DNA from 4 places in the Mesorhizobium sp. B2-1-3A genome. Region 1 is predicted to be linked to each of the others. Evidence: riboswitches for the same ligand, from Rfam matches in the RefSeq annotation. Region 1 holds a riboswitch; each other region holds the start of a gene.
What was found. A riboswitch is a leader RNA that binds a small molecule or an ion and turns the genes downstream of it on or off. The one in region 1 is predicted to bind cobalamin.
Positions count from the first base shown of each region.

Region 2: another riboswitch for cobalamin. It lies ahead of bluB (5,6-dimethylbenzimidazole synthase); the one in region 1 lies ahead of metE (5-methyltetrahydropteroyltriglutamate--homocysteine S-methyltransferase).
Region 3: another riboswitch for cobalamin. It lies ahead of FJ977_RS15755 (CbtB domain-containing protein); the one in region 1 lies ahead of metE (5-methyltetrahydropteroyltriglutamate--homocysteine S-methyltransferase).
Region 4: another riboswitch for cobalamin. It lies ahead of FJ977_RS02280 (DUF1636 family protein); the one in region 1 lies ahead of metE (5-methyltetrahydropteroyltriglutamate--homocysteine S-methyltransferase).

Region 1 covers NZ_VFWK01000006.1:41,505-48,915, forward strand. The annotation lists gene FJ977_RS24785 (homocysteine S-methyltransferase family protein) at 1-371, shown strand, start outside; gene FJ977_RS24790 (aromatic ring-hydroxylating dioxygenase subunit alpha) at 421-1,650, shown strand; gene metE (5-methyltetrahydropteroyltriglutamate--homocysteine S-methyltransferase) at 1,727-4,042, opposite strand; cobalamin riboswitch at 4,144-4,358, opposite strand; gene FJ977_RS24800 (multicopper oxidase family protein) at 4,560-5,954, shown strand; gene FJ977_RS24805 (PTS sugar transporter subunit IIB) at 5,992-6,279, opposite strand; gene FJ977_RS24810 (PTS sugar transporter subunit IIA) at 6,301-6,762, opposite strand; gene FJ977_RS24815 (PTS transporter subunit IIC) at 6,837-7,411, opposite strand, start outside.
Region 2 covers NZ_VFWK01000001.1:914,129-921,539, reverse strand. The annotation lists gene ribB (3,4-dihydroxy-2-butanone-4-phosphate synthase) at 1-718, shown strand, start outside; gene FJ977_RS04565 (MFS transporter) at 776-1,999, opposite strand; gene FJ977_RS04560 (TetR/AcrR family transcriptional regulator) at 2,120-2,728, shown strand; gene FJ977_RS04555 (hypothetical protein) at 2,821-3,804, shown strand; partial or broken gene bluB (5,6-dimethylbenzimidazole synthase) at 3,927-4,511, opposite strand; cobalamin riboswitch at 4,604-4,786, opposite strand; gene FJ977_RS04545 (histone deacetylase family protein) at 4,964-5,890, shown strand; gene FJ977_RS04540 (exodeoxyribonuclease VII small subunit) at 5,894-6,145, shown strand; gene FJ977_RS04535 (DUF2277 domain-containing protein) at 6,258-6,524, shown strand; gene FJ977_RS04530 (pirin family protein) at 6,565-7,411, shown strand, end outside.
Region 3 covers NZ_VFWK01000004.1:11,151-18,561, forward strand. The annotation lists gene FJ977_RS15730 (MerR family DNA-binding transcriptional regulator) at 1-151, shown strand, start outside; gene FJ977_RS15735 (isoprenylcysteine carboxylmethyltransferase family protein) at 158-634, opposite strand; gene FJ977_RS15740 (DUF1624 domain-containing protein) at 631-1,629, opposite strand; gene FJ977_RS15745 (MFS transporter) at 1,838-3,037, shown strand; gene FJ977_RS15750 (aromatic ring-hydroxylating dioxygenase subunit alpha) at 3,041-4,210, opposite strand; cobalamin riboswitch at 4,355-4,553, shown strand; gene FJ977_RS15755 (CbtB domain-containing protein) at 4,589-4,768, shown strand; gene FJ977_RS15760 (CbtA family protein) at 4,784-5,587, shown strand; gene cobU (bifunctional adenosylcobinamide kinase/adenosylcobinamide-phosphate guanylyltransferase) at 5,580-6,095, shown strand; gene cobO (cob(I)yrinic acid a,c-diamide adenosyltransferase) at 6,097-6,726, shown strand; gene cbiB (adenosylcobinamide-phosphate synthase CbiB) at 6,723-7,411, opposite strand, start outside.
Region 4 covers NZ_VFWK01000001.1:447,906-455,316, forward strand. The annotation lists gene FJ977_RS02265 (iron ABC transporter permease) at 1-959, opposite strand, end outside; gene FJ977_RS02270 (ABC transporter substrate-binding protein) at 959-1,906, opposite strand; gene FJ977_RS02275 (ABC transporter ATP-binding protein) at 1,952-2,740, opposite strand; gene FJ977_RS02280 (DUF1636 family protein) at 2,737-3,204, opposite strand; cobalamin riboswitch at 3,226-3,431, opposite strand; gene FJ977_RS02285 (AraC family transcriptional regulator) at 3,710-4,543, shown strand; gene FJ977_RS02290 (helix-turn-helix domain-containing GNAT family N-acetyltransferase) at 4,550-5,500, opposite strand; gene FJ977_RS02295 (alanine racemase) at 5,830-6,963, opposite strand; gene FJ977_RS02300 (D-arabinono-1,4-lactone oxidase) at 6,960-7,411, opposite strand, start outside.

The sequences.
Region 1 (7,411 bases):
ACGCCATCTCATGCCATGTCGCCGCACTGCCGGTGCCCTACCGCACGACTGACGCGGAACCGACCTTCCAGTCGCTGACCGACCGCGCCTGTTCCTGCATTCCCGGCAACCGGCCGTTCCCGACCGCGCTCGACCCGTTCACCTGCAATCGCTACGAATGCGCCGAATTCGCACGGGAAGCCTTTGATCTCGGGGTCCGTTATATCGGGCTTTGCTGCGGCGCGGCCCCGCATCACATCCGTGCCGTGGCCGAAGCGCTTGGCCGCAGCGTACCCGGCAGTCGCTATTCGCCCGACATGTCCAGGCACGCCTTCTTCGGCAGCGATGCGGCGATCCCAGAAGCCTACAAGGGCCGGCGCCTCGAGATCTGACACGCACCAGGCCACCACAGACATCCAAATCGCCAGACAGGAATGGGTTATGAACGTGCATCCTCTCCAGCAAACCCATGCCGACGGCGATACGATCGACCGGCTGGTGGCCGCGCACCGGCCGGGCCACGGCCTGATGCGTGCGTTCTACCATGATCGGGCGATCTTCGAGCGCGACATGGAACGCGTCTTTCGCCGCCACTGGCATTGCCTCGCGCATTCCAGCGTCATTCCAAACCCCGGCGATTTCGAGCTGTTCAAACTCGGCGATGAAGCAATCATCCTGACCCGTGGCATGGATGGCGCCATCCATGCCATGCTCAACGTCTGCCGTCATCGCGGCGCCGAGGTCTGCACCAGGCAGAAGGGCAATGCGAAAGCCTTCGTCTGCCCCTATCACGCCTGGACCTATTCCAGTGACGGTTCGCTGCGCGCCGCCCGCCTGATGCCGAAGGATTTCGACCGCGCCGCGCATGGATTGAAGAAGCTGCATGTCCGCCTCGCCGAAGGTCTGGTGTTCATTTCCTTCGCCGAGATGCCACCGGATTTCGATCCGGTCGAACAGTCGCTGCGAACCAGCTGCGGCCAGTATGGTTGGGCTGATGCCAGGGTGGCGCATCGCGAGACCTATCAGGTTGACGCCAACTGGAAGCTCGCCGTCGAGAACTATGTCGAGTGCTATCATTGCGGTCCGGCGCATCCGGAATATTCGCAGACGCATACTCTGGAAAAACCGACCGAGATGATCGAACAGCTCAACGCCGCGATGGAGCAACGCACCCGCGCGCTCGGTATCGAGATCGGCAGCGGCGACCGCTGGCGGAATTCGGCCGCTGGACAGGAAGCCATCCACACTTTCCGCTACGCGCTCTACGATGGTGTTTCGAGCGGCAGCCAGGACGGCTCGCCGGTGGCACCGCTGATGGGCCGCTTCACCGATTACGATGGTGGCGTCACCTCCATCCATCTCGGCGGCACGAGCTTCCTCGTCTGCTACCCCGACCACGGCATGATCTACCGCTTCATTCCGAAGACGGCTGATACCTGCGAGATGGAACTCATCTGGCTGGTGCGCGGTGACGCGGTCGAGGGCCAGGATTACGATCTGGAGAAACTGACCTGGCTGTGGAAGGTCACCACCGACGAGGACAAGAAAATCATCGAGCACACCGCGCGCGGCGTGCGATCGCACTATTTCGTACCCGGACCGATCGCGCCGATGGAGTACAACGAGCTGCGCTATATCGGCTGGTATCTCGAGGAGATCAGCCGACCCTGAGGGCTTTCCCTTGGGAATGCGTCAAGACGATGAGATAGCGGAGCCGCCATCGGATGCGCTGGCGGCTCCGCTCCGATCAGGCCGCGGCTCTGAGCTGTCTTGCCGCCTCCACCATGTTGACCAGTGCCGGACGGACCTCGTCCCATCCGCGGGTCTTCAGGCCGCAATCCGGATTGATCCAGAGTTGCCCGTCGGCAAGGCGTTGCCGGGCCAGCGTCATCAGATCGATCATTTCGCCGACCGCCGGAACGCGCGGCGAGTGGATGTCGTAGACGCCCGGGCCGATCTCATTTGGATATTTGTGGGTCCGGAAAGCGTCGAGAAGCTCCATCTTCGACCGCGACGTCTCGATCGAGATGACGTCGGCGTCCATCGCGCTGATCGCATCGAGGATGTCGTTGAACTCGGAATAGCACATATGAGTGTGGATCTGCGTGCCGTCTCCAACGCCTGACGATGCCAGGCGGAAGCACTCGACCGCCCAGTCGAGATAGGTCTGCCAGTCGGACTTGCGCAGCGGCAGCCCTTCGCGCAGGGCGGCTTCGTCGATCTGGATCATTGCCGCGCCCGCCGCCTCCAGGTCCCCCACTTCGTCGCGGATGGCGAGTGCGATCTGGCGGCAGGCCACGCTGCGTGGGATGTCGTCGCGCACGAAGGACCAGTTGAGGATCGTCACCGGCCCGGTGAGCATGCCCTTGACCGGCCTGTCCGTAAGCGACTGCGCGTAGTTCCACCACGAGACCGTCATCGGACGTGGCCGCGACACGTCGCCGAAGATGATCGGCGGCCGGACATAGCGCGAGCCATAGCTCTGCACCCAGGCATGTTTGGTGAAGGCAAAGCCGGCGAGTTGCTCGCCGAAATACTGCACCATGTCGTTGCGCTCGAACTCGCCGTGAACCAGCACGTCGAGGCCGATCTCTTCCTGCCAGCGGATCGCCGTCTCGGTTTCCTTCTTCAGGAAGGCCTCGTAATCGATATAGCTCAACTCGCCCTTGGCATGGGCGGAGCGCGCCTTGCGCACTTGCGGGGTCTGCGGAAACGAGCCGATCGTGGTCGTCGGAAAGTTCGGCAGGCCAAGTTTTCGTGCCTGCAACTCGCGCCGCTCGGCGAACGCGCCCTGCCGGCGCCGCATCGGCTCCGTGACAGCCAGCAGCCGGCCTTCCACCAGCGGATCATGCACCTTGAGCGATGTGGCGCGGGACTGGACGGCCTCGGCCGATGCCTGCAACTCCTTCGCAACCGCGCTCTTGCCTTCGACAAGCGCCTCCGCGAGCAGCGTCAGCTCGTCCATCTTCTGGACCGAGAAAGACAGCCAGGATTTGAGGTCCGCATCGAGCGTGGTCTCCAGTTCCAGATCGATTGGGACATGCAGAAGCGAACAGGAGGGCGCAATCTCGATGCGGTCGAGCGGCCAGCCGGCAACGACCGGGCGGATGCGGTCGAGAATGGCGGGCAGGTCGGCCCGCCAGACGTTGCGGCCGTCGATCAATCCGAGCGAAAGGACCTGGTCCTTTCGCGACAATCGGGCAACGGGTTCCAACTGCTCCGGCGCCCGCACAAGGTCGATGTGCAGGCCGGCGACAGGCAAGGCCAGCGCCGTTTCCAGATTGTCGCCCAACGCGCCGAAATAGGTTGCCAGCATGATGTCGAGATCGGGAGCCGCCGCCGCGAACTTCTGATACGCCAGTTCGAGACCGATGCGTTCGGCCGCATCGAGGTCGAGCACGAGGCAGGGTTCGTCGATCTGCACCCAGCGGGCACCGGCCTGCGACAATTGCTTGAGAAGCTCGGCGTAAACCGGGAGCAGCCTTGGCAGCAACGCTATCGGGTCGAAAGTGCTGCCGCGCGCTTTGGCCAGCTTGAGAAAGGTGACCGGGCCGAGAATGACCGGGCGCGTGCGGATGCCGAGGGCTGCGGCCTCGCGAAACTCGCTGAGTGGCTTGGTCGAACGGAGTTCGAACGTCTGGTTGGCAGACAGTTCGGGAACCATGTAGTGGTAGTTCGTGTCGAACCACTTCGTCATCTCAAGCGCGGCAACGCCGTGGGCGCAAGCTTCATGGTCGTTGCCCTGATCGCCGCGCGCCATTGCGAAATAGACGTCGAGCGGAACCTCGCCTCCGTTCCAGCCATAGGCTTTCGGAATCGCGCCGACCATGATGGCCGTGTCGAGCACATGATCGTAGAGCGAGAAATCGTTCGAGGGGATTTTCGTGATGCCACGATCGCGCTGTTCGATCCAGTTGGCCTCGCGCAAGCGCTTGGCGGTTTGGAGCAGGTCTTCGGCCGAGCTCTTGCCCGACCAGTAGCTTTCCAACGCGGCCTTGAGCTCGCGATGCCGGCCGATGCGTGGAACACCGAGCGTGGCGGTCGGGACTGAGAAAGTAGACATTGCATACCCCATAAGGTTGGGGGCATGGGTCAAGCGGATGCATGCAGAACCAGCAGCGAAGGCCGCGGCCTGCAGGCTACCACCGGGACACCCCGCCCGTGGACGTTTCAGTTCGTCGGGGCAGGTCTCCTGGCTCACGGGTCGTCGCTTCTGTCCGTCTTCCCAGGCATTTGCCTAGTGACATTCTGGACAGCGGCTCGCCGCTCACAGTTGCGGGGGCAGCTCCGGCATCGCCATGGCACGGGCCATGCTCACCGGATTCCCTCTTAGCTCCGACCCCGATGAGGACCGGAGAACCACGACCCCACCATGTTCCACCAACACAGGCTTCATGTCAAGAAAGATATAAAGAGATGTTTATATCTTTACGTGTTGTGATGCTATGATCGCCGGCGAATGCCACCGACATCGCCATGGCAATGGCGAGATGCGGTGTGCCAATATCGGCATTTGCACTGGTGGCTGGCCTGTGATCCAAGGCGACGATAAATCCCACGCTTTGCAGTTGGAGCGCTGAATGACCGGATTGACACGCCGCGGGCTCTTGAAAACGGCAGCGGTTGCTGGCGCCAGCGGGGTCGGGCTCTCGGCCATCGGCAGGTTTGGCAGCTGGGCCGCCGCCAGTCCTGAACCGGTGGTGCTGCAGACGGCGAAAATCCAGGCCAGCCTGATGGACGTCGGCCCGACCAACAATGTGCTGACCTATGGCAGTGCCGGAATGCCGCCGGTGCTGAGAATGAAGAAGGGCGAACCGTTCGCCGCGCTCCTCGTCAACGGCATCGACGATCCGACGACCATCCACTGGCACGGCATTCGTCTGCCCAACAAGATGGATGGCGTGCCCTTTCTGGTGCAGCCCTATGTCTACACCGGCGATCATTTCGACTACGCCTTCGCCCCGCCCGACGCCGGCACATTCTGGTATCACCCGCATTGCAACACGCTGGAGCAGATGGGCCACGGCCTGACCGGCGTGATCGTGGTCGAGAATCCGAACGATCCGAGATTCGACGCCGAATTCGTCCTCAATCTGCGCGACTGGCGCCTTGGCGACGACGGCCAGTTCATCGACCAGTTCCGGCCGCGCGATGCCGCCAGGACCGGCACCTACGGCACGGTGCGCACCGCCAACTGGCTCGACCAGCCGCGATATGACGCGCCGGCCGGCGGGCTGGTGCGCCTGCGGGTTGCGATATCAGACGTTACCCGCATCTACGCCTTTCGGGTCGACGGCGCCGAGGCGATCGTGATGGCGCTGGACGGCAATCCCGTGCCGCAACGTTTTTCGCCCGATGCCTTGCTGCTGGGGCCGGGCCAGCGCATGGAACTCGCCATCCGCATGCCGGACGAGGAGGGCGCGGTCGTCAGCCTGCGAGACGTCAGGGGCACCAAGCCAAAAATCCTGGCTAGCCTGCACGCGACGGGTAGTTCGCTCAAGCGGGATGTTCGCGATCTTCCACCGCTGGAAGCAAATCCGGTGGCGGAAGTCGATCTCACCGCCGCCCAGCATATTTCGTTGGCACTCAGCGCCACGGCAGAGAACGTCCCGAGCGACGGCATCTGCGGTTCGCTCGGTTACAGTTTCTGGGCCATCAACAAGGTGCCGTGGCCAGGCGATACATCCGATCCGACCGCGCCGCTGGCCGAACTGAAGCTCGGCAAGAGCTATGTCATCGACATGGAGAACCTGACGCCGCAGTCGCATCCGATGCACCTGCATGGCATGAGCTTCAAGGTGCTGTCGTCCTCGACACGCCAGGTGCAGCCGCTGATTTCCGACACCTATCTCATCCAGCCCAACGAGAAGGTTCAACTCGGCTTTGTCGCCGACAATCCGGGCGACTGGCTGCTGCACTGCCACATCATCGAGCACCAGAAATCGGGCATGACGAGCTACGTCAGGGTGGCCTGAAGCCGAGCACCGTCGCCGGAGCCGCGTCGTCGGTGATCTACTTGCGCAGTTGCGCCTCGATCTCGTCGAGCACCTTGTCCTTGCCGATGCCGGTGAGGAAGGCGAGGCCCTTGATGACCGGCTTGGTCACCGAAGCCGAGATCGGGGTGGTGGCGACAATGAAGTCGACGCTGTCGGCCAGCCCCGGCACTTCGGTGGCTTTTGCCTGTTGCGCGTTGAAGGTCAGGCCGCGCTGCTTCATGGCCTCGGTGACGGCGACATTGACCGCCGTCGATGTCGCGATGCCCGTGCCGCAGGCAAAGAGAATAGTTTTCTGTCTGGACATCTCTTGCTTCTCCTTGGGTTATCAGCCGAGCACGGCACGTACGTCGTCAAGCGTCCTGGCGGACCTCAAGCCGTCCAATGCCTCTGGATTCTGGATGGTGGCCATGACGGACTGCAGCGCTTCAATCTGCTTGTCCTTGTCATTGATGGCAAGCAGGAAGACGAAGCCGACCGGCAGCTTCTCGTCGGGATCTTCCATGTTGGCGAACGTCACCGGCTTTCTCAGCGTGCCCATCGCGATGCCGGGCTTCAGCACATGCTCGGGATCGGTATGCGGCACCGCGACATTGTCGGCGCGTTCCAGCGGCAGTCCCGTCGGGATGGTCATTTCGCGGCGCACGACCGCGTCGGCATAGGAGCTTTTGACATAGCCAAGGCTCTCGAGCCGGCCGGCCAGGACGCGGATGATCTCCTCGTTGGTCGAGGCATCCGATCCGAGCACGATCGCTTCGGGATCCAGAAGCTGCATGAGGCTGTCGGACATGTTCTGCTCCGTCTATAAAAGTCGTGCGCCCGAGGAGGGCGCACGACCGTTTCAAATTCAAGGCGCGATGGCGCTTAGGCGGTGCCTTCGGCCGGCTCGTCCTCGGCGCCCGCTGCCCGTTCCCAGCCGAGCGGGTTGCGGCGGTAGAGGATGAACAGCGCGGCGATGACGACTGCGATCAGGATGATGCCGAGCAGCCCAAGTCCCTGGATCGCTTCGATGATCACATAGGGAACCCAGAGGAAGCCGTCGACCACCGAGGTGATCTGCAGCGCATCCGCCGGCAGTTTGAAGCCCGATGCGACGGCCGCGCTGGTGAACAGCGGCGCCAGCGCGTTGGCGACGTAGAAGCCGATGGCCAGCGTCACCGTGCCGATCACCACCATGCGGAACACATTGCCTTTGACCAGAGGCGCGGTCATGGCGACGATGAAAGGGATGACCGCGAGGTCGGCGAACAGGATGACGCGGTTGCCCGGCAGGATCACCGACAGGATGATCGCGATCGGCACCAGGATCAGCGACGACGAGATCGCGGCCGGATGTCCGATCAGGATCGCCGAATCGAGGCCGACGAGCAGCTCGCGGTCGCCAGTGCGCTTGCGCACGAACTCCTGCGCCGCGTCGGAAACCGGAAGCAGGCCCTCCA
Region 2 (7,411 bases), on a different contig from region 1:
CATCTTTCCGCTGATCGCGCGCGAAGGCGGGGTCCTGATGCGTTCGGGCCATACCGAGGCCGCCGTTGATCTCTGCAAGCTCGCCGGCTTGCCGCCGATCGGCGTCATTTCCGAACTCGTCAATGACGACGGCACCGTCAAGCGCGGCCCGCAGGTGCAGGCTTTCGCCGAAGAGCATGGCCTGAAACAGGTGTCGGTTGCCGACCTCATAGCCTATCGTCAGCGCAAGGAAACGCTGGTCGAGCGCGTCGCCTGCTCCGATATCGACACGCTCGGCGGCAAGGCGCAGGTCTTCACCTACACGCTGCCGTGGGACACGATGCATCACGTCGCTGTCGTTTTCGGCGACATCCGCGATGGCGAGGACGTGCCGGTGCGGCTGCATTCCGAGGATGTGGTGACCGACGTCTTCGGCACCAGCCATCGGCTGGACGGCATCATGAAGGCGATGGGCGAGCGCAAGCGCGGCGTCATCGTCTATCTGCGCGAGGGGTCCGTCGGCGTTGCGCATCAGGAACGCAAACGGCCGGCAAGCGGCGACCGCGAGGATCATGAAGAGGCCCGCCGGCGCGAGAACGAATGGCGCGAGATCGGCCTCGGCGCGCAAATCCTGAAGGACCTCGGCATTTCGTCGATCAACCTGATCGCCTCGCGCGAGCGCCACTATGTCGGCCTTGAAGGCTTCGGCATCCACATTGCGAAGACCGAGATTCTCTAGGCCATGTTGATATTCAGGTGAGGTCGGCCTGACCTGAATCTCGACATATCCAGGCGGTCACTCGGCCGGAACGGCGGCGGCGTCGCATCCCTCCAACTCGCATTTGTGGGTGGCAAGGCTGCGCTGGCCAAGCAGCACGGTGATCAGCGCGATGGTGCCTGCCGCCACTGAAACCCAGAACCCGTTCTGGGCGCCGAATGCGTCCACCACGGCGCCGGCGGCGAAGGAGCCCAGCGCCATGCCGATACCGATCCCCGTGGTCACCCAGGTGATGCCCTCCGTCAGCATCGCTTCGGGCACATGCCGCTCGATCAGGCCGAAGGCCGTGATGAAGGTCGGCGAGATGGCCACGCCGCTGATGAAGACGGTGAGTGCGAGAAGCGGCACGGTGCCGGCCGTGAGCGGCAACAGCGTGCTGACCGCGATGACGGCTACCGCGATGGCCAACTGGCGTTGCAGCGGTGTTTTCAGATTGAGCGCGCCGACAATGATGCCGAGCACGAACGATCCCAGCGCGTAGACGCCAATGACGAGGCTGGCGGCGCCGGGTTGGCCGAGTTCCTTGGTGATTGCCACGGTGCTGACTTCCGTCGTCGCGAAGGTGGCGCCGATGAAGATCAGGGCGAATGTGATGATCTGTACCGGGCGCAGGCGGATTGCGGAGCCGCTCGAGCCGTGACCCATCGGCCGCACTTGCGGCTCGGTCGATCGCTGCAGGATGAACGCCGTCGAGCCCAAGGCAAGGAACAGCGTGCTCGCCAGCATGCCCGCTTCCGGGAACAGGGCGGCACTCAAGCCCACCGACAGCGATGCACCGGCGATGTAGACCAACTCGTCCGCCGCCGACTCGAAGGCGAAGGCGGTGTTCATCTCGGGCCGGCCGCGGAAAATCTCGGTCCAGCGTGCGCGCACCATTGCCGGCATGCTGGGCATTGCCGCGGCCAGCAACGCCGACACGAACAGCGTCCAGACCGGCCAGTCCTGATTGGCCGATGCAATCAGTGCCAGGAATGCGAGCACGGAGATGATTGTGGTAGGCACGACGATCCGGGTCTGGCCAAGGCGGTCGACCAGTCTTGATATTTGCGGCGCCAGGAAAGCGTTGGCCAATGCGAATGTCGCCGAGACAGCGCCGGCCAGCCAGTATTCGCCACGCGTTTGCGACAGCATCGCCACGATGCCGATAGGCGCCATGGCTATCGGCAGGCGCGCCAGGAAACCGGCGGCAGCGAAGCCCTTGGCTCCGGGGGCGCGAAATATCTCTGAGTAAGGGTTCTGCATGATCCGGTTCCTCGACAAAAGGCGCTCCGACAATTACATACGGAGCGTATGAGAACTAGATAGACCATACGCGGCGTATGTCAATTGGCATACGAGACGTATGTTAATAGGACCCGAAGCATGCGCAGACCCCGCAAGGAGATGATCGCCGAAACGCGCGCCAAGCTGATCGCCGCGGCCCGCCAGGCCTTCGGGACGATCGGATATGCCGAGGCGTCGATGGACGATTTCACCGCATCCGCCGGACTGACGCGCGGCGCGCTCTATCATCACTTCGGCGACAAGAAGGGGCTGCTGGAGGCGGTTATCGCCGAAATCGACGGCGAGATGGCGGCTCGGGTGAACGAAGTCGCGTCGAGAGCGCCGACCCGCTGGCAGCGTTTCGTCGACGAATGCACCACCTATATCGAGATGGCGCTGGAGCCGGAAATCCAGCGTATCATGTTCCGGGATGGCCCGGCTGTGCTGGGCGATCCGGCACAATGGCCGAATGCCAATGCCTGCGTCGGCTCAATGACCGATCATCTGACCGCGCTGCAGGGGGAAGGTGTGGTCGTCCCGGGCGTCGACCCTGAAACGGCCGCACGGCTTATCAACGGGGCGAGCAGCCAGGCGTCGCAGCGGATCGCCAATTCAAACGACCCCGAAGCCACGTCGAGGAAGGTGGTGGCGGCGTTCAAGCAACTGCTTGAGGGTCTGCTCAAGGAACCGGGTCCGCAATCGAGCTGAAGTCCTGTCTGCGGCCTGGTGCCCCGCCCATGATTGACAATCTTCGGTTAGAGCGCATCCTCCCCAGCCATCTCTGAGGGGAGATTCGGGGCATGTGGGATTTCGATATCGGCAGGTCGGTGTCCATCATGATGCGGACCTGGCCTTTCATTGTCTTTCGCATGATCGTCTATTTCGGCATCACGCTGGCCTACATCATGGCGACCGGCACGGGCGCCTCGGTCGGCTATGGCGTCGGCCATATCTCCACTGATCCCGATGGGCCGCTGTCCTTTGCCCTGTGGGGCGGCGTGGTCGGTTTCGGCATCGTCTCTATCGCCGTCTACTGGATCCGCGAATACATCCTCTACGTCGTCAAGGCCGGCCATATCGCCGTCATGGTCCACCTGATCGACGGCCATGATGTCCCTGACGGCCAGAACCAGATCGCCTATGCCCGGCAGGTCGTGACCGAGCGTTTCGCCGAAGCCAACATCCTTTTCGTCGTCGACCAACTGGTCAAAGGCGCCATCCGCGCCATCACCGGCCTGCTCGGCGGCGTCGCCGCCTTTCTGCCCATTCCGGGCCTGAGCGGCCTGGTCTCCTTCATCAACACGGTGATCCGCCTGTCGTTGACCTATGTCGACGAGATCATCCTCGGCTACAACATCCGCATCAATTCGTCCTCACCCTTCGAGACCGCGCGGCAAGGCGTCGTTCTCTACGCCCAGAACGGCAAGACCATGGTCAAGAACGCCGTCTGGCTGGCGGTCATCATGTGGGGCGTGTCGTTCGTGATCTTCCTGCTGATGCTGGCGCCGGCCGGCGCCATTCTCTTCCTGATGCCCGGACAACTCGCCGGCTGGGCCTTCGTGCTGGCCATCGTCTTTGCCTGGGCCTTCAAGGCGGCGTTCATCGAACCCTTCGCCATCGCCTGCCTGATGCAGGTCTATTTCAAGACCATCGCCGGCCAGGTGCCTGATCCGGCCTGGGACATCAGGCTGGCCGAGGCATCATCGAAATTCAGGGAACTCAAGGACAAGGCGCTTTCCTCCTTCGGCGGCTCGCGCTGGGGCACGGCCGGCGCGACGCGCTGATCGGCCGGGCAGGCGGTCGCCTGTACGGTATCGACGGCGTTAAGGCGCGCCACCGCTGACTTGAGCGATGCCTCACCTTGCCCGCAAAAGGTCTCGCTCATGATCAGTTCGGGCAGGGGCAGGCGCCGGCCCCAGCCGTGCGTTTCAAGGTCCGGTTTGGGCGCGAATTCGGAAACCCGGCCGACGCAGAGATAAGCGATCGGCGTTACATGGTCGGGAATGGACAGCAGGCTTTTCAGTGCCTGCGCCTCGATGATGCTGACCCAGCCGACGCCGACGCCTTCGGCGCGTGCCGCCAGCCAGAAATTCTGCACCGCGCAGACCGTGCTGTAGAGGTCCATCTCCGGATTGTGCCAACGTCCCAGTGGCGAGCCCTTCGAGCGCTGGCGGTCGCAGGTGATACAGATGTTGAGCGCGCTTTCGCAGATGCCTTCCAGCTTCAGCTTCCGGTAAAGCGCCTGCCGTTCTTCCTCGATTTCGGGCAGTTCCTGTTCTCGCGCGGCGAGGAACAGATCGCGCACTTTCTCCCGTCGCGCGGCATCGCGGATGACGATGAAATTCCACGGCTGCATGAACCCGACCGACGGCGCGTGATGGGCGGCAAGCAGCAGCCGCGCCAGCACCTCATCGTCGAGAGGAGCAGGCAGGAAATGACTGCGCACATCGCGCCGCGTGAACATGGCGCGGTAGACCGCGTCGCGCGCCATCTGGTCAAATCCATCGCTGACAGGAGCGGTCATAGCATCCGGCATCGCTTGTCCCCTTGCGATTGCAAACCATGTCCTCCGCCTGACCATGCGGATGACGGTGCCTGCCAGGCCGGTCTTCTGGCTCGGGATCAACCCGCGTCCGGTGCCTTCCCGTCATCGACAGTGGCATTTACCGGCGCGGTCCCCCTCACAGCGTTGGGCACGCCACGGAATTCAACCGTGTTCCCGATTCTCCCGCCAGAGCATTTGCAGCCAAGTGGAATCACTTGGCGCCGCAGAATGCGGCTAGACAAACAAACTGGCGGGCACCAGGCAGTGACGGCGACCTTATGCCGAAGTGTTCGCGGCGCCAATCCCCACAGCGACGCCAATGGACGCAGAAGTGATTTTCCCCAGCCATCGGGCCGCGACGCATGGCCATCGCGGCGTTGGGGCACTAGATAGGGACCATGGCCACTCGTCTCTACACGCATCCGATCTTCCTTGAGCACATCACGCCCCCCGGTCACCCCGAGCGGCCGGACCGCTTGCGCGCCATCGAGCGCGTGCTTGACGACGAAGCCTTTGCCGAGCTTGACCGCGTCAAGGCGCCTGAAGGCGACGAGGCCACCATCCTTTACGCGCATCCGGCCGATTTCGTCGCGCGCGTGCGCGCCGCCATCCCTGACGAGGGCATTGCCCGCATCGATGCCGACACCACCGCCAGCCCGAAGAGCTGGCAGGCGGTGATAACCGCGATCGGCGCTGCCAACGCGGCCGTCGACGACGTCTTCGCGGGCCGCGCCGACAATGTCTTCGTCGCCGCCCGGCCACCCGGCCACCATGCCGAAAAGACCACCGCAATGGGCTTTTGCTTCTTCAACACGGCCGCGATCGCGGCCCGCTATGCGCAGAAGAAGCACGGCGTCGAGCGTGTCGCTGTCGTCGACTGGGATGTGCACCACGGCAATGGCACGCAGGATATTTTCTGGGACGATCCCTCGGTGCTCTATTGCTCGACGCACCAGATGCCGCTTTATCCCGGCACTGGCGCAAAGAGCGAGACCGGCGCCGGTAACATCGTCAACGCACCACTGGCGCCGCAGACAGGCAGCGAGGTGTTTCGCGATGCCTTCCTGTCGCGCGTCCTGCCGGCGCTCGACAATTTCGCACCCGACCTGATCATCATTTCGGCCGGTTTCGACGCGCATCACCGTGATCCGTTGGCCGAGATCAACCTGACCGAGGACGATTTCGACTGGGCGACCGGCCAGCTGATGCAGCGCGCCGCCCGCCACAGCGGCAACCGGCTCGTCAGCCTGCTTGAGGGCGGCTACGATCTGCAGGGACTGGCATTTTCGGTCGCCGCCCATGTCGGGCGACTGATGAAAGGATGAATGATGGCTGCTGAGACCAACGAAGACGTCAAGGCGATGAGCTTCGAGCAGGCACTCGACGCGCTGGAGAAGATCGTCGATGATCTGGAGCGCGGCGATGTGCCGCTCGACCAGTCGATCCGCATCTATGAGCGTGGTGAGGCCCTGAAGGCGCATTGCGACCGGCTGCTGAAGGCGGCCGAGGACAAGGTCGAGAAGATCAGGCTGTCGCGCGACGGCAAACCGGTTGGAACGGAACCGCTCGACGCGGACTGAGGCATGGCCGCGAACCATGGTCTTGCCTCACCGGTTTTTGGACACGATCATGATTGAGGATAAAACTCGTCCCGATTGAAACAGCTCCAGGACAAGAGGAGATACGGAAGCGATGTGCAGAAACATCAAGACCCTGTTCAATTTTGATCCGCCTGCAACCAATGACGAAGTGCGTGACGCAGCCCTTCAATTTGTCCGCAAGCTGAGCGGAACGACGCGGCCTTCGAAACAGAACCAGCATGCGTTCGACCACGCCGTGGAGACCATCGCGGCATCGGCGCGCGAACTTCTCGATTCGCTCGAAACCAACCAGCATCCGCGCAACCGCGAAGAAGTGGCCGCCAAACTGCGGGCAAAGGCGGCGATCCGCTTTGCCTGATGCCGCCAAAGCGGTCACCGAACGCTGATAAGGAGAGTTCATGAGCTTCTTCCCGGGGAAAGACCCTGAGGCCGGCGACGCCTTTGCCAGCGACCAGATCGAACTAATGGTCATCCCGAACGCCAAGGACATTGGCGGCTTCGAGGTCCGTCGCGCCTTGCCGACCGCCAGGAGGCGGCTGGTGGGGCCGTTCATCTTCTTCGATCGCATGGGTCCGGCGATCCTGCGTGCAGGCCAGGCGCTCGACGTCCGTCCGCATCCGCATATCGGCCTGTCGACGGTGACCTATCTGTTCGACGGCAAGATCAGGCACCGCGATTCGCTCGGTACCGAAATGGTCATCCAGCCCGGTGACGTGAACCTGATGACCGCCGGCCGTGGCATCGTGCACTCCGAGCGCACGCCCGAGGAATTGCGCGGCGCGCCGATGTCGATCTCCGGCCTGCAGACATGGCTGGCACTGCCGGACGGCAAGGAGGAAGTGGCGCCCGTATTCGAGAACACCGCTGCCTTGCGGCTGCCCGAGATCGATGCCGAAGGCGTCAAAGGCCGCGTTGTGATCGGTGACTTCCAGGGACTGCGTTCCCCGGTACGGGCCGACGCCGAGACGCTCTATGCCGACCTCAGGCTGGCGCCCGGCGCCAGCATAAAGATTCCGGCCGATGCCGAGGAGCGCGCCATCTACACACTGGAAGGCGAGGTCACGATTTCGGGTGACGTCTTCCCGGCTGAACGCCTGCTGGTGTTCCGGCCCGGCGACGAGATCATCGTGTCGTCGCAAACCGGTGCGCATTTCATGCTGTTCGGCGGCGCCTCGCTCGGCTCGCAGCGCTACATCTGGTGGAATTTCGTCTCTTCCTCCAAGGAGCGCATCGAACAGGCCAAGC
Region 3 (7,411 bases), on a different contig from region 1:
CGGGCAGCTCAAGCTGATGATCAAGCGCATCGAGGAAAAGCGCGAGGATCTGAGGCAGAAGCGCCGCGACCTCGAGGAGACGCTGGCCGAGCTCGACCAGGCCGAGGAATCCTGCGTCGAGCGGCTCGTGGAGCTTGGCGTCAACACCTGACGCTGCTCAAATCCAGCGCCGCACCCGCTTCGCGTAGTCGCGGTATTTCTTGCCGAATTTCGCCGCCAGTATCTTTTCCTCGCCCTCGATCGCCAGTTTCTGGGTGAGGAAGGCGGCGATGAAGGCAAAGAGCAGGAACCAGGCTATCCCCGAGACAAAGGCGACGCCGATCAACAGCAGTGTGTTGGCGAGATACATCGGGTTGCGGGTGACGCCGAAGGGGCCGGTCGTGACGAGATGGTCGGGCACGGCATTGGGATTGAGCGTTGTCCTGGCCCGCATCATGGTGCGGATGGCGGTGAACCAGAGCACGGCGACGCCGAACAATGCCACCCAGCCTGCCGCGAACAGGATGTCGCCCAGGAGATCGCCGATCCAGGGCAGGGGATAGAGCATGCCGAGGATGATGCTGATGGCGATCGCCGCGGTGTAGATAACCGGCGGCCACGGTATCACTCCGGGCTTCGGCTGGGTTTCGGTCATTGCGTTCCTCCCTCATCCATCTTGTCTTCGGTCTGGGCCGTGCAGCTGCCGGCCAGATCGCCCAGATGCGCCCGGAATTCCGCAGTCTGGTCGTTGTTCTCGAGCCGATCAAGCGAGGCTTCGCCCTCGAGCGTCGTCAGCATGCAGCCGCAATAGCTCGAACAGAAGGTTGCGTTGCGCGTCTGCTCGCACGAGCGCTGGCAGGTTTTGAGGAAATTGACCTGCGGGGTTTCGATCTGGGCCGGCATCACTTGCGAGAACAACCAGACGCAGCCGATCAGCAGGGGCTGGTGGATCAGGTAGAAGGCGAGGCTGTGGCGGCCGATGAAGACCAGCGGATTGGCCCAGCGGCCGGGTTTGAGGCTCGCAAGGCGGGCTCGCATGCCGGATGCGGAGGCGAGTTTCGCCACGCCGATGCCGACAAGCACCGCGCCGAACCAAGGAAACAGGGGCACATAATCGTTGGATCGCGGATTGATCGCCGACAGGCCGATCCACCACAGCCAGGGATGATCCAGCGCCTCGAAGCGCAGGTAGATGGGCGCCGCGATGACGAGCGCGGCAATGACAAGCGTCAGCAGTGCGGGCAGGCGCAGGAAGGCGAGGCCGAGCAGGCTGGCGAGCGCGATCTGGTGCAGGATGCCGAAGAATATGAAGCCGTCAGGCGTGGCGATCCGCGTGACGACCGAAATGGCGATCGCCGCTCCGGCAACCATGGCGAACCGCTTCCAGAAACCGTTCCAGCGGATTTGCCGGCCATGGGCGAGGTACAGGCTGACGCCGACCAGGAACAGGAAGGTCGAGGCGATGCAGCGCGCATAGATCTTCCACCAGCCGAAGGCGGTGAGGCCCGGATCGGTGTAGCCGAAAAACTCTAGGTCCCAGGTGAAATGGTAGCTCGCCATGGCCAGCAGCGCGACGCCGCGCACGATGTCGATGGCGACGATGCGCCTGGATGGCTCCGGAACGGGTACGGTCGGCGTATGGATGGTCATGGTCTCGCGATCTGATTCAGCCCCGCCTGAGGACTATCACGGTTGGACCGGACAGAAGAAGGCCAGGGGGTGGATCAAGCGACGCTTTAGGCCAGAGCCGGGAAGCCTTTGACCGGCTTCGCTTTTGGCCGGTAACGGGTCGGTTTCCTCTTAATCGCCCGGGAATGACCAAGGCAGATTTGGCTGGTGATTCTGCTTTGGGGAAGCAATGTCCACCCATGTGCGCCATCCGATCTGGCTCCCGGCCCTCAAGGCCGCGGATGCGCGCACCTTCGCCTCGCTCTACGCGGTGGAGTCCTTTGCCCGCGCCACGGTGTCGAGCGTCATCCCGATCCAGGCCTACGAGATCCTGCACAACGAGCAGATCGTCTCGATCCTCTACACCATCGTGGCGCTGCTCGGCCTATCGGTGACCTTGTTCATGCCGATGCTGATCCGCCGCTTTGCCCGGCGCTGGGTCTATACGGCTGGCGCCTGCCTGCTTGCCATCGGCTCGCTGTTCTTCGTCACCCATACGCTTGCCGGGCAACTGGCCGGGATGCTGTGCCGGGTGATGGGCGCCAGCGCGCTGTCGATCACCCTCAATCTCTACATCATGGACCACATCCGCAAGACCGACTTCATGCAGGCCGAATCGCTGCGCATGGCGTGGTCGATGGTCGCCTGGACCGGCGGGCCGACGCTCGGCATCTTCCTCTATACACGCTTCGGCATCTATGCGGCGCATGGGGCGGTGGCGGTGTTCGCGCTGGCCTTGCTGGCGCTGTTCTGGACCTATCGGCTGGGCGACAACCAGTCTATCCGGCCCGGCAAGACCCGGCCGGCCAATCCGCTCGCCAATATCGGCCGCTTCGTCGCGCAGCCCAGATTGAGGCTCGCCTGGCTGATCGCCTTCGGCCGCTCCTGCTTCTGGACGACGTTCTTCGTCTATGGGCCGCTGTTCATGGTCATCACCGGTCAGGGCGATATCGCCGGCGGCCTCCTTGTTTCGGCCGGCAACGCGCTTTTGTTCATGGCGATCTTCTGGGGCAAGGCTGGAAAGCGCTTTGGCGGCCGGCGCACCATGACATTTGCCTATTTCGCCATGTCGGCCATGCTGCTGGCCGCGGGCACGGTGGGAGCGACCGCGCCATTGCTGACCGGCGCTTTCCTGCTTGGTGGCGCGTTCTTCACCATCGCGCTCGATGCCCTGGGCTCGACCGCCTTCATGCGTTCTGTACGATCTTATGAACGGCCGCAGATGGCTGCGGTCTATCGCACCTATCTCGATTTTTCGGAACTGACGCCGCCGCTGGTCTATTCGGTGGTGCTGATCTTCTTCGGGCTGGGCTCGGTGTTCGTCACGCTCAGCCTGCTGGCGGCGGCGTGCGGCTTCGTGACCTGGCGCTACCTGCCGAAGTCGCTGTGAGGATCACGGTGAAAGTGCCGCGTGGCGCTCGCGCACCCAGTTGTGGAAGCGGTGCAGTTCATATTCCTCGGGCATCAGCACGCCGGCGGCGTGGCGCATCGAGCGCAGGCCTTTCTGGTTGACCTCGCAGATCGCCGCATCCTCCTCCAGCACCTGTGTGCCGAAGGCGATGATGTTGTCGATGTCGGTTGCGGCCAGCGCCTCGGGGGCGAACAGCCATTCGGCGACAAGTTCCGTCTGTTCCGGCCCGAGCGGTACCAGCCGGACGGTCCTGACATAGTCGACATGGCCGACGATGAACATCGAGGGCAGGCTGGTGGCGTAGGTCTGGCCAGCGGCGCGTTCGGCCGGTGTCAATCCCGGGAAGATCGGCCCATGGGTCTTGCCGTCGCTCGACCAGGTTTCGGCGCCCGTCCGCAGACCACCGGAAAACTCCGGCGCGTCATTGTCGGCGTGGCGGGTCCATTCGGGGTCGTCATGCCGGCTCATCAGGCCGCGGCCATAGATCGGCACCAGCCGCGACAGGTCCTTGTGGACGCCCGGACAATGCAGGCACTCGTTGAAGTTCTCCCAAAAGATCTTCCAGTTGCAGTGCATCACCTTGCGCAGCACATGGCCCGTCACCAGCGTTTCCAGAGGCCAGTTGCCGAGATTGCCGGAGGCAGGGTCGAAGGATGCCTGCGCCGAGCCGGCCGCATCCTCCTGCAAATTGATGAACACGAAGCCGCGCCATACCGAGAGTGCGACGCGATAGAGCGGATGGTCGGCCTTGTCGAAGCCGTCCGGCAATGATTTCGACGGCACGCGCACGAGGTCGCCGCGAAGCGAATAGGACCAGGCATGATAGGGGCAGGTGATCAGCCGCGCCTTCAGCCGGCCCTCGCTCTCCTGGCAAAGCTGCGAGCCGCGATGCCGGCACGTGTTGTGGAAGGCACGCAGCGCGCCGGTGTCGTCGCGCAGCACGATGATGTCCTGCGTGCCGATGCGGAATCGGCGGAAGGCCAGCGGCTGGGCCAGATCGGCCTCGCGGCAGACCAGCAGCCAGTTCTTGTACCAGATGGCATCGAGGTCCAGCTGATAAGCCGCTTCATCCCAATACGCCGATGAGGGCAGGGTGGGTTCGGCCTGGGTCAAGCCGTTATAGGGATCGCGCTCGCTGGCAATGGGTTGCATGGCTGGCTTCCTGTGAAGTGGCCAGCCGACACCCGGCCGGCACAATTGTCAATTGTTGCGCCGATGACGGCTGATGTGGCCGGCATGGCGTAATCGCGCTGGTTACCGGCGGAATTTGGTTTGCCGGAGGCAATGATTCTGCCTATAGTCGCTGATGTCGTCGGTTCCATTTTGGAGCCAAGAGGGAATGCGGTGCGGGCTGACTTGTTGCCCAATGCCGTTGCTGCCCCCGCAACTGTGTGCGGTAGTCCTCTCCATATGCCACTGAAGATTTGTCTTCGGGAAGGTGGGGAAGGGCGCTGATCCGTGAGCCAGGAGACCTGCCGGCGACAGGAAACTGACTTCGATGCCCTCGGGTGGAGGGTGAAAGGACAAGACATGACTACCGCTTCCGTCTCCCGCGGCGCCTCCGTCTCCTCGCAGTCGCGCTTCATGCAGCTGGCGTTCGCCGCGCTGCTCGGCACCTTCATCATCGGCTTCGTCGGCTTCTCGCACATTGATGCGGTCCACAATGCTGGTCATGACAACCGGCATTCGATGGCGTTTCCCTGCCACTGACGAGGATCTGACATCATGAATCTGTTTCGCAACGTCGTGTTCATCGCGGCGATCGCAGGGCTCGTGGCCGGCGTCGTCCTCGCCTGCATGCAGGCCTATGCCACCGTGCCGCTGATCCTCAAGGCGGAAGTCTACGAACAGGCCGAAGGCGGCCATGACCATGCCGCGGCGCCGGCTGATGCCGCCAGCGGCAACGCAATGAGTTCCGCCGCGCCGGCGGCATCGAATGCCATGAGCGCTGCCACCCCGGCTCCGGCCGCAGCGGCTGCTCCGGCCGAAGACGAAGGCTGGGCGCCGGCCGACGGCTTCGAGCGTTTTGCCTTCAACGTGGTTTCCAACGTCGTCACCGGCATCGGTTTCGCGCTGATCCTGGTCGCTGTTTCGGAATTCGCCGGCGGCATCGGCAACTGGCGCCAGGGCGTGTTCTGGGGCCTGGCCGGCTTTGCCGTGTTCACGCTGGCGCCCGGCCTCGGCCTGCCGCCGGAACTGCCCGCCATGCCGGCGGCCGACCTCACGCAGCGGCAGATCTGGTGGGTGGCAACGGTGGTCGCGACCGCCATCGGGCTTGGCCTGATCGCGTTCCGCAAGTCGCTGCCGCTCGCCATCCTTGCCGTGCTGCTGATCGTGGCGCCGCACATTGTCGGCGCGCCGCAGCCCGACAGCTTCGAGACACCGATCCCGGAAGGCCTGCACCACCAGTTCGTGGTGGCGGTGACGCTGACCAGTCTGGTGTTCTGGCTGGTGCTTGGCGCCGTCGTCGGCGTGGTGCGCGGACGCTTCACCGGCACCGCGACCAGCCTGCGCGACAGCTTTGCCTGATCGCGGCAGGCTGACCTTCATCATCGGTGGTGCGCGCTCGGGAAAGAGCGCGCATGCCGAAACCCTGGTGACGGCGTTGCCCTCGCCATGGACCTACATCGCCACCGCGCAAGCCTATGACGACGAGATGCGCGAGCGCATCGCGCTGCATCGGGCGCGGCGCGGCGCGGGCTGGACGACCATCGATGCGCCGCTCGACCTCGCCGGCGCGCTCGAGGCTTTGCCAGATAGCCGGCCTGTGCTGGTCGACTGCCTGACGCTGTGGCTGACCAATCACATGCTGGCTGACCATGACCTTGGGTTTGAATGCCGGCGGCTGGCGGATGTGTTGTCGCGGCCGCGCGGGCCGTGGTTCGTGGTATCCAACGAAGTCGGGCAAGGCATCGTGCCGGACAACGCACTGGCGCGCCGGTTTCGTGATGAGGCCGGTCGGCTCAACCAGCAGATCGCGGCGATCGCCGATACGGTGCTGCTGATGGTGGCGGGGCTGCCGCTCAAGGTGAAATGAAATGACCGATATCGATGGCAAGACCACCGAAGACAGGGACGAAGAGCGCCACCGCGCCAAGATGGCCAAGCGCAAGGCGGTGCAGGACGCCGAGGTGGCGGCCAAGACGATCGAGAAGGGTCTGCTGATCGTCAACACCGGCCCGGGCAAGGGCAAGACGACAGCAGCGTTCGGTTTGGCGCTCCGCATGCTCGGCTATGGCAAGCGCGTCGGCGTCGTCCAGTTCATCAAGGGCAAGTGGCACACGGGCGAGAAGGACGCTTTCGCGGCCTTCGGCGACCGCGTCGTCTGGCACGCAATGGGCGAGGGCTTCACCTGGGAGACGCAGGATCTGAAGCGCGATATCGCCGCTGCCGAAGCCGCCTGGGCCAAGGCGCTGGAGCTGATCGCCGATCCGTCGATCAGCCTTGTCGTGCTCGATGAGCTCAATATAGCATTGCGCTACGACTATCTCGATCTCGACAAGGTGGTTGCAGCGCTGAAAGCGCGTCGCGAGGGCCTGCATGTTGTCGTCACTGGCCGCAATGCCAAGCCGGCGCTTGTCGAAGCGGCCGACCTGGTCACCGAAATGGGTGTGACCAAGCACCATTTTTCGGCGGGCGTGAAAGCCCAGCAAGGGATCGAGTTCTAGAACGCCAGAACCGCGATCACCGAGACCAAGCCGAACAGCGCGATCAGCAGATAGTCGGCGACGCGGTAGAGTTTCAGCGCCCGCCTGATGTCACCGCTGTCGACGTCGCGGCGGCCGCCTTCACCCATGAAGACATCCTCGACCAGCACGCCGCCATAGCTGCGCGGTCCGGCCAGTGCCAGACCGAGCGCGCCCGCCATTGCCGCTTCCGGCCAGCCGGCGTTGGGCGAGCGGTGTTTTTTCGCGTCGCGCCACACCGCATGCCAGGCGCCGCGGGGATCGGCGTCCCTGACCAGGAAAGCCGCCAGCACGATCAGCAGCGCCGTCAGCCGAGAGGCCGGCAGGTTGATCCAGTCGTCGAAGCGCGCCGCCGCCCAGCCGAAGGCCTCGTGGCGCGGGGTGCGGTGGCCGATCATCGAATCGGCGGTGTTGGCGGCCTTGTAGGCGGCTCCGCCGGCCAGCCCGCCGACACCGGTCCAGAAGGCGGGAGCGACGATGCCGTCGGAAAAATTCTCCGCCAGGCTTTCGATCGCCGCACGGCAGACGGCGGCGCGGTCGAGCGCCTCGGGATCGCGGCCAACGATTCGCGAGACGGCGACACGGCCCATGGCCAGCCCGCCTGTATCGAGCGCGTCGGCGACGGATTCGACATGTTCGTAAAGGCTCTTCTGCGACAGAAGCGATG
Region 4 (7,411 bases), on a different contig from region 1:
AGCGTCCGGGCGAGAAGATCGCTTGCCAGCAAGAGCACCGCCCCGAACAATGCACAGCTTGCGATCAGGCGCAGATGCAAGGGGCCGGCCAGCGGCCGCGACAGATGCGGGATCATCAATCCGACAAAGCCGATGACGCCGGCGACCGAGACGAGAATTGCCGTCGAGAAGGCCGCAATGAGAAACGTCGCTCTGCGCATGCGCGCCACCGGCACGCCAAGGCTTTCGGCAGCACTTTCACCGGCTAGGAAGGCGTCCAGCCTGCGGTGGTTCCACAGCCCGTAGGCCGCGATCGTGCCGGCTCCCAAGGCGCCCAGCCAGACATTATCCCAGCGCGCCAGCCCGAGCCCGCCCATCGTCCAGAACAGCACCGAATGGGCCGCACGCTGGTCTCCGGCAAAGACCAGATAATTGGTCAATGCCGTGAACAGGAAGGAGACGGCAAGGCCGGCGAGGATCAGCCGCTCCGGTCCCTGCCCCCTTACCCGTGCGACCAGCAGCAGGACGATGCAGGCGGCCAGTATGCCGCCGGTGAAGGCGGCGACCGGCAAGGTCCAGATGCCAAAACTGTCGCCGAAGACGGTGATGACGGAAACAGCGCCGGCGGCGGCCCCCGACGACAGGCCGAACAGGAAAGGATCGGCGAGATCGTTGCGGGTCACCGTCTGCAGCAAAGCACCTGTTATACCGAGGCCGGCACCGACACAGACCGCCAGGATCGTGCGCGGCAGCCTGAGATCGACGACGATCTTGCCGACCGGGCCCGACACCTGGTGTTCATGCATCCCGACGGCATGGCCAAGCGAGGCGATGACGTCGGTCAGCGGGATCAGCGTCGAACCATAGGCTATCGACAGCAGCACGAGGGCGACGACCGCCACCGTGCCCGCCACCATGGCCAGCGCGAATGCCTTGTGCCCCGAAAGCGCGCCGGATTTTTGCCCTGGGGCAAGAAGCATCAGAACGCTTCCGGATGCATCGCCTTGGCGATCTTGGCGATCGCCTCGATGTTTGCCGGTCCAGGCGTCAGTTCGGCATAGCGAAGGGCCACGAAACGCTCGTTCTTGACCGCGTCCGTCTCCTTCATCGCCGGATGCGCCTTCAGGAAATCGAGCAGTTTCCTGTAGCCGCCGCCATCCTGGTAGTCGAGCAGGATGAGGAATTGCGGATTGCGCGAGGCCACTGTTTCCCAGTCCGTGTTGCCCCAGCTGGTGTCCATGTCGGCCATGATGTTGTCGCCACCGGCGGCTGATATCATGGCGCTGGGGATGGCGAATTTTCCGGCGGTGAACGGCTTGTCCTCGCCGGAATCATAGAGGAACACGCGGGTTCCCTTGGCGTCGCCGACCTTCGTGGTGATGTCGGCGAGTTGCGCCTTCCAGCCGGCGACAAGCTTCTGCGCCTCGGTCTCCTTGCCAAAGATCTTGCCCAGCTTTTCAACATCGTCATAGAGCAGGTCCATGGAAGCCGCCGGGCGGTTCTTGTCGAGATGGACGCAGCTCTCGGTCAGCACCAGTGTCTTGATGCCATGTGGGGCGAGCGTGTCGGGCGTCACGTCGCCGCCCGGCTTCATGCCATAGTACCAGCCGGCGAAGAAGAAATCGGGCTCGACGGCGACCAGGTTCTCGAGCGTCGGGTATTTGGGCGCGAGTTCCGGGATAGAGCCCTGCTCGGCCTTGAATTCGGGGCCGACCTTGTACCATCCGGTGATGCCGGTCAGGCCGACGATCGACGGCTGCAGCTTCAGCGCGAAGGCCATCTCGGCCATGTTGAGATCATGGATGACTGCGCGCTTGGGCGGCCCGTCGAAGGTCAGCGGCTTGCCGCAACTGTCGACGGTGACGGGGAAAGCGAAGGCGGTAGAGGCCAGCAAGGAAAAGACGAGCGACAAGGCGAGACGTTTCACGGATTTTGCTCCTTGGTTGAACAGTGCTGATGAGGGATGGTTCGATCAGGATGGCGGCGCGGCGCGGTTCGGAACATCGAACACCGTCAGTTCACGGTCCTCGGTGGGGTGGCGCAGGCGAAACACGTCGACGCCGAAAATCTCGCGGATCAGCTGTTGCGTCAGCGCTTCGCGCGGTGCGGCCAACGCGTGCAGCCGCGCTTCGTTCATCACCGCGACCCTGGTGGCGAACGGCGCCACCAGGGCCAAGTCGTGCAGCACCGCGATCACCGTCATGCCGAAGCCGGCGACGAGTTCGAGAAGCTCGCCGCGAGCACGCGGGTCGAGATGGTTGGTCGGCTCGTCGAGGAACAACACTTTCGGTTGCTGCGCAATGGCGCGCGCCAGCTGGGCGCGTTGGCGCTCCCCGCCAGACAGCGAGCCAATGGTGCGGCCAAGCAGCGGCAGAAGGCCGGTCCGGCGCAGCGCGTCCACCACGATGTCACGCTCCTCGCTCCTGCGCCTCAGGCCGGCATGCGGAACGCGGCCAAGTTCGACATAGTCGATCACCGCCAGCCGCGGATCCGGCTGGTCGGTCTGGCCGACGACGGCCATGTGCAGGGCCCGCTCGGCTGTCGAGATCCTGTCCAGGCGTCGCCCGCCAAGCTTCACCTCGCCCGAACTTGGCCTGAGCATGCCCGACAGCATGCGCAGCAGCGTCGTCTTGCCGGCGCCATTGGGGCCGATGATGGCGAGACGATCGCCGGTGGCGATAGAAAGGCTGACCGCATGGACCAGATTCCGGCCATTCGCCACGGCACCCAGGTCGCGCGCCTCGAGGAGTGGCATTGTCATCGGCTATCACCCGCCAGCTTGCCCGGCGCCGGGATGCGGGCCAGCGTCTTGCCGGCCAGTCGCGGCGGACGTTGGCCGGAATTGCACCAGCCGTCGGCGAGCGAGGCGTAAAGCCAGGCAAATCGCACGAGATCGCCAGCGTCGGCCTCGGCATCGATGGAGCCGAAGAGATAGGTGGCCTTGCCCGGCGCCTGGAAGGCTACCGTCAGCGGCCGTGCGCAGCCCGCCATGCATTCGACGCCCTCGATCGTGAAGCCATGCGACACGGCGGGTTCATCGTGGGCCGAGAGCCGGGAGCGCAAGTCGGCGCACAGGCTTTCGCCCGACCGGATGCCGGTCGGAACGTCACGGCAAAGCGTGCACACGATGATGCGGTGATCGATGGCGCCGTCCAACTTTCCGTCACTTTCCAAAACTGGCGACGGAAGGATGTTGGCGAGCCGGCAGACAAGACCGACGTCCACGTTTCCTCCCGGCACACCCCGTCCGGTCAACTCAGTGATGGCAGGTCTCCTGGCTCGCGGGTCGTTGCGCAATCCTGCCTTCCCAGCCTTGCCGGCCAGTGGCATTTCGGATCTTGCTCACCGCTTACAGTTGCGGGGGCAGCCACGGCTTCGACCTATTGGGTCTCACCGTGTTCCCTTTTCACCCCTCGCCTTTCGACTCGGGGACCATCACCACTCGATCGTAGTTTTCCCCCAATTGCTTCGCAACGGATTTCTCGGTGCATTGTCGATCCCGCGGCGGCGCTCAAATTGTACATGTTATGTAATTACATTACATCTTAGATCATGCCGCGCGGGGACGTCAAGTGAGGGCTTGCTGCCGGAAGAAGACAGCGAGCCAGTCTCGCTCCTGGAGATGCGGCTGGCCGCGGAGCGTTGCCGTCCGGATTGCACGGCAAGCGCAATTTCGATCAAACTGCCGCGCGCGAAGGCCGCAAGATGATCCGCTCAATGCGAGGAACCCATGAACCCGACCGAGAAAGCGCTGTGGTTTGTCGAGAGCCATCTGCCGGAGGCGATCTCGCTCGACGATGTCGCCCAAAGCAGCGGCGTGTCGCGCTTTCATGTGACGCGCGCCTTCGGCGCCGCCACCGGCCGCTCGGTCATGGGCTACATGCGCGCACGCAGGCTGACCGAGGCGGCGCGCAGGCTGGCCGGCGGAGCGCCCGACATCCTCTCGGTGGCGCTCGATGCCGGCTACAGTTCGCATGAGGCTTTCACCCGCGCCTTCCGCGAACAGTTCGGCACCACGCCGGAGATGGTGCGCGCGCGAGGCTCGACCAAGACCCTCGACCTCGTGGAGCCGATCCTGATGGACCAATCCTTTCTTTCGGCCCTCGAACCACCGCGCTTCGAGACCAGCCGGCCGTTGCCGATCGCTGGGCTCGGCGAACGCTACACCTGTGAAACCAGCGCCGCCATTCCGATGCAGTGGCAACGCTTCGGTCCCTATATCGGCAACATTCCAGGCGAGACCGGCGACGTCGCCTACGGCGTCTGCGCCAACGGCGACGATGCCGGCAATTTCGACTACGTCGCCGGTGTCGAGGTCACCGATTTTTCCGACCGTCCAAGGGAACTCAGCCGCGTGCGCATACCCGCCCAGAAATATGCGGTGTTTGCGCATCGCGAGCACATCTCGACCATCCGCCGCACCGTCAACACGATCTGGAACAAATGGCTGCCGGCCTCCGGGCACGAGATAGCGGACGCGCCGGAATTCGAACGCTACGGTCCGGAGTTCGATCCGCGCAGCGGCGATGGCGGGCTAGAGATCTGGGTGCCGATCAAGGATTGACCGGCACTACAATTCCAAGTCCCAGGTCTGGCCAACCAGATCCTTGCCGAAGGAGTGGTGAGGTTCTTCCTCGGTCAGTCTGAAGCCGACCGCCTGGTAGATGTGCCGGGCGGCTATCAGGATATCGTTGGTCCACAAGGTCAGCGTCTTGTAGCCCTTCGCACGGGCAAAGCCGATGCATTCCTCGACCAGCCGCCTGCCGATGCCGAGGCCACGCACCGAAGGTTCGACATAGAGCAGGCGCAGCTTCGCCACCTTGGGCGATTTGCGCACGACGAAGACCGAGCCGACGACCTCGCCATCGCGCTCGGCGATCCAGCTTCGTTCCCATTTCGGATCGAAGGATTTGACGAATGCCGCGAGGATTTCGGCAACCAGCGCCTCATAGGTTTCGTCCCAGCCATAGTCCTGCGCGTAGAGCATGCCTTGCCGGCGGATGATCCAGCCAATGTCGCCGACCTGCAGCGGCCGCAACAGATAAGGGATCCTTGGCTCGGCGCTTTCACCCAGCAGAGCCTGGACCGTCCGCATGGATTTCACCAGCCGGTCCTGCTCCGACGCAGGCAGCCGATCGAGGAGCGCCGCGACCTGGTCGTGCGAATCCTTGTTCAGCGGCGCGAAGGCATTCCTGCCCGCCAGCGTCAGCGCAATCGACGATTGCCTGGCGTCCGAAACCATCGTCGACCTGGAGATGAGGTGAAGGCGCTCGAACTTCTTCAGCAGACGGCTGACATAGCCGGCGTCGAGACCGAGGTCGCGCCCGAGGTCGGTCGCGGTCAGACCGTCGCGGTGCGCCAGTTCGTAGAGCACGCGCGCCTCGGTCAGCGAGAAGGCGCTTTTCAGCAGCCCTTCGTCGAGCAGCCCGATCTGGCGGGTGTAGAAGCGGTTGAAAGCCCGCACCGCGTCGATCAGGTCTTTGTTGGGCGCTTCGTTACCGGGCTGATGGTGAATCGTCATGGGCATCTCCTGTCCGCACAGGATTGATCATTTGGTTGACTGAGTCAATAAAATGGTTGACCCAACGCACCTCACAACTTCATCATTCTAGGGCGGAGCAAGGAGCGAAGCGACGCGCGCAGACCCTGGAATCCATTCCGTGACGGTGGCCGAAGCGCGCCACGCCGCAGAACGGGCTTCATGTGTCTGCATTAGGCGCCAAGAATCCATTTCGTTGCATAGCGGAAGGGGGCATGGATTCTAGGGTCTGCGCTCCGCTTCGCGTCGCTCCGCCCTAGAATGACGACATCGCGGGGTCGGTGCGCCAATCACGACCGCAGTGGCGCCCCTCAACCCATCGGCAACACCGGCCAGCGATCAACGATCTTGCCGCCAGAAAATACCGCGATCGGCCCGAATTGCTGCAGCACAGCCTCGCTCTGCGTCGGCCTCAGAAAGGCATAATCCCCCGGCTTCACCTGCGCTGTTGCCGGCAAGCTCATGAATTGCTGGTTGGAGGAAAACCCCATCAGACCGTTTGGTTTCATTCCTTCCGGGAACACCGCTTCGGCCATCCACTTGCCGCCATAGAGATAGCAGCCTTTGCGCGGGAAGAGGCCGAGCGCCTGCAAGGCCTTCGAGAACCAGACCGGGCCTGGCAGCGCCGCATCGGCCGCCTTGAGGATCGGGGTGGCGATGAAGGCGGCCGGCTGGAATCCGTTGAGCCCCGGCTTGTCGAAATCGCTGGGCAGGACGAAAGCCGAGCCGATCGAGACTTCGTTGGCAACGCCCGCGCCATGCAGCAGCGCCGTCTTCGAGCCGCCGATGTTGAGGATGCGGCGCTGATCCGGTTCGAGTGCCACGACGAAATCTGCCGCCAGCGCCGAGGCTTTCATCAACGCCTTGGCAGCACCGCCAAACAGCCCGGGGATTTCCGGCGCATGCGCCTCATAGGCCATGATGCCTTCGCAACACAGGCCCTTCGGCACCGTCAGCGCCTTGATCTCGGCCGGGCGGGCAAACCCGCCGCGATGGAGGCCGACATCGACCTCGAAGGCGATACGCAGCTCGATAGCGAGATCGGCGGCCAGAGCGCCATATTCCGCCAGTCTTTCGTCGCTGTCGACCAGCCAGCAGACACGCGACCAGTCGGCGTCGCCCTTCACCAGCACCGCTCTTGCCGCGCTGACCGGCATTGGTTTGCCGTACAGCAGATCCGCATGCGGGAACGCCTTCAGCACCGCCGCGCTGATCGGCGGATGGAAAGTCATGAAGCGATCGCTTCCAAGCGTCTTGCCGATATGCGAAAGCAGCGGCAGGCAAGCGAGCGACTTGTCGACCAGCCGCACGGCAAGGCTGGGGTCAAGCCTGTCCTTCACCAGGGCGATGTTGCTGTCCAGCCGGTCGCGGTCCAGCACCAGACAGGGCTGGAAGATACCGGCCTGCTTCAGCGCCTGCGATAGAGTGGCGAAATAGGCGCTCATGGTTCGATGCCGAACAAGCCAGCCATGTAGGGCGAGACGAAACGGTTTCGCGGATCGATGTCGCGGCGCACCGCCATGGCATCGTCCCAGCGCGGATAGAGCTTCTTGAAGTCCGCCGCCTTCAGGCTGTGCATCTTGCCCCAATGCGGCCTGCCGCCATATCTGCGAAAGACCGGCTCTGCCGCCTGCATGAACGGCAACGGATCGTTCGCCGCGTCGTGGTGGATGGCGATCGAACAGGTCGGCCTGTTGTAGAAGGGCGAGAGCCAGAACTGATCGGCCGCGACGCTGCGCACCTCCATTGGGAAATAGACTTCGGGAAAGCGCTTTTCGGTCAGCTCGATGATTTCGGCCAGCGCCTTCGGTCCTTCCTCGAACGGAAGGTGATATTCCATCTCGTTGAATCTGGTCTGTCGGTCGCTGGCATAGACATTGAGCCAGTCCTGCA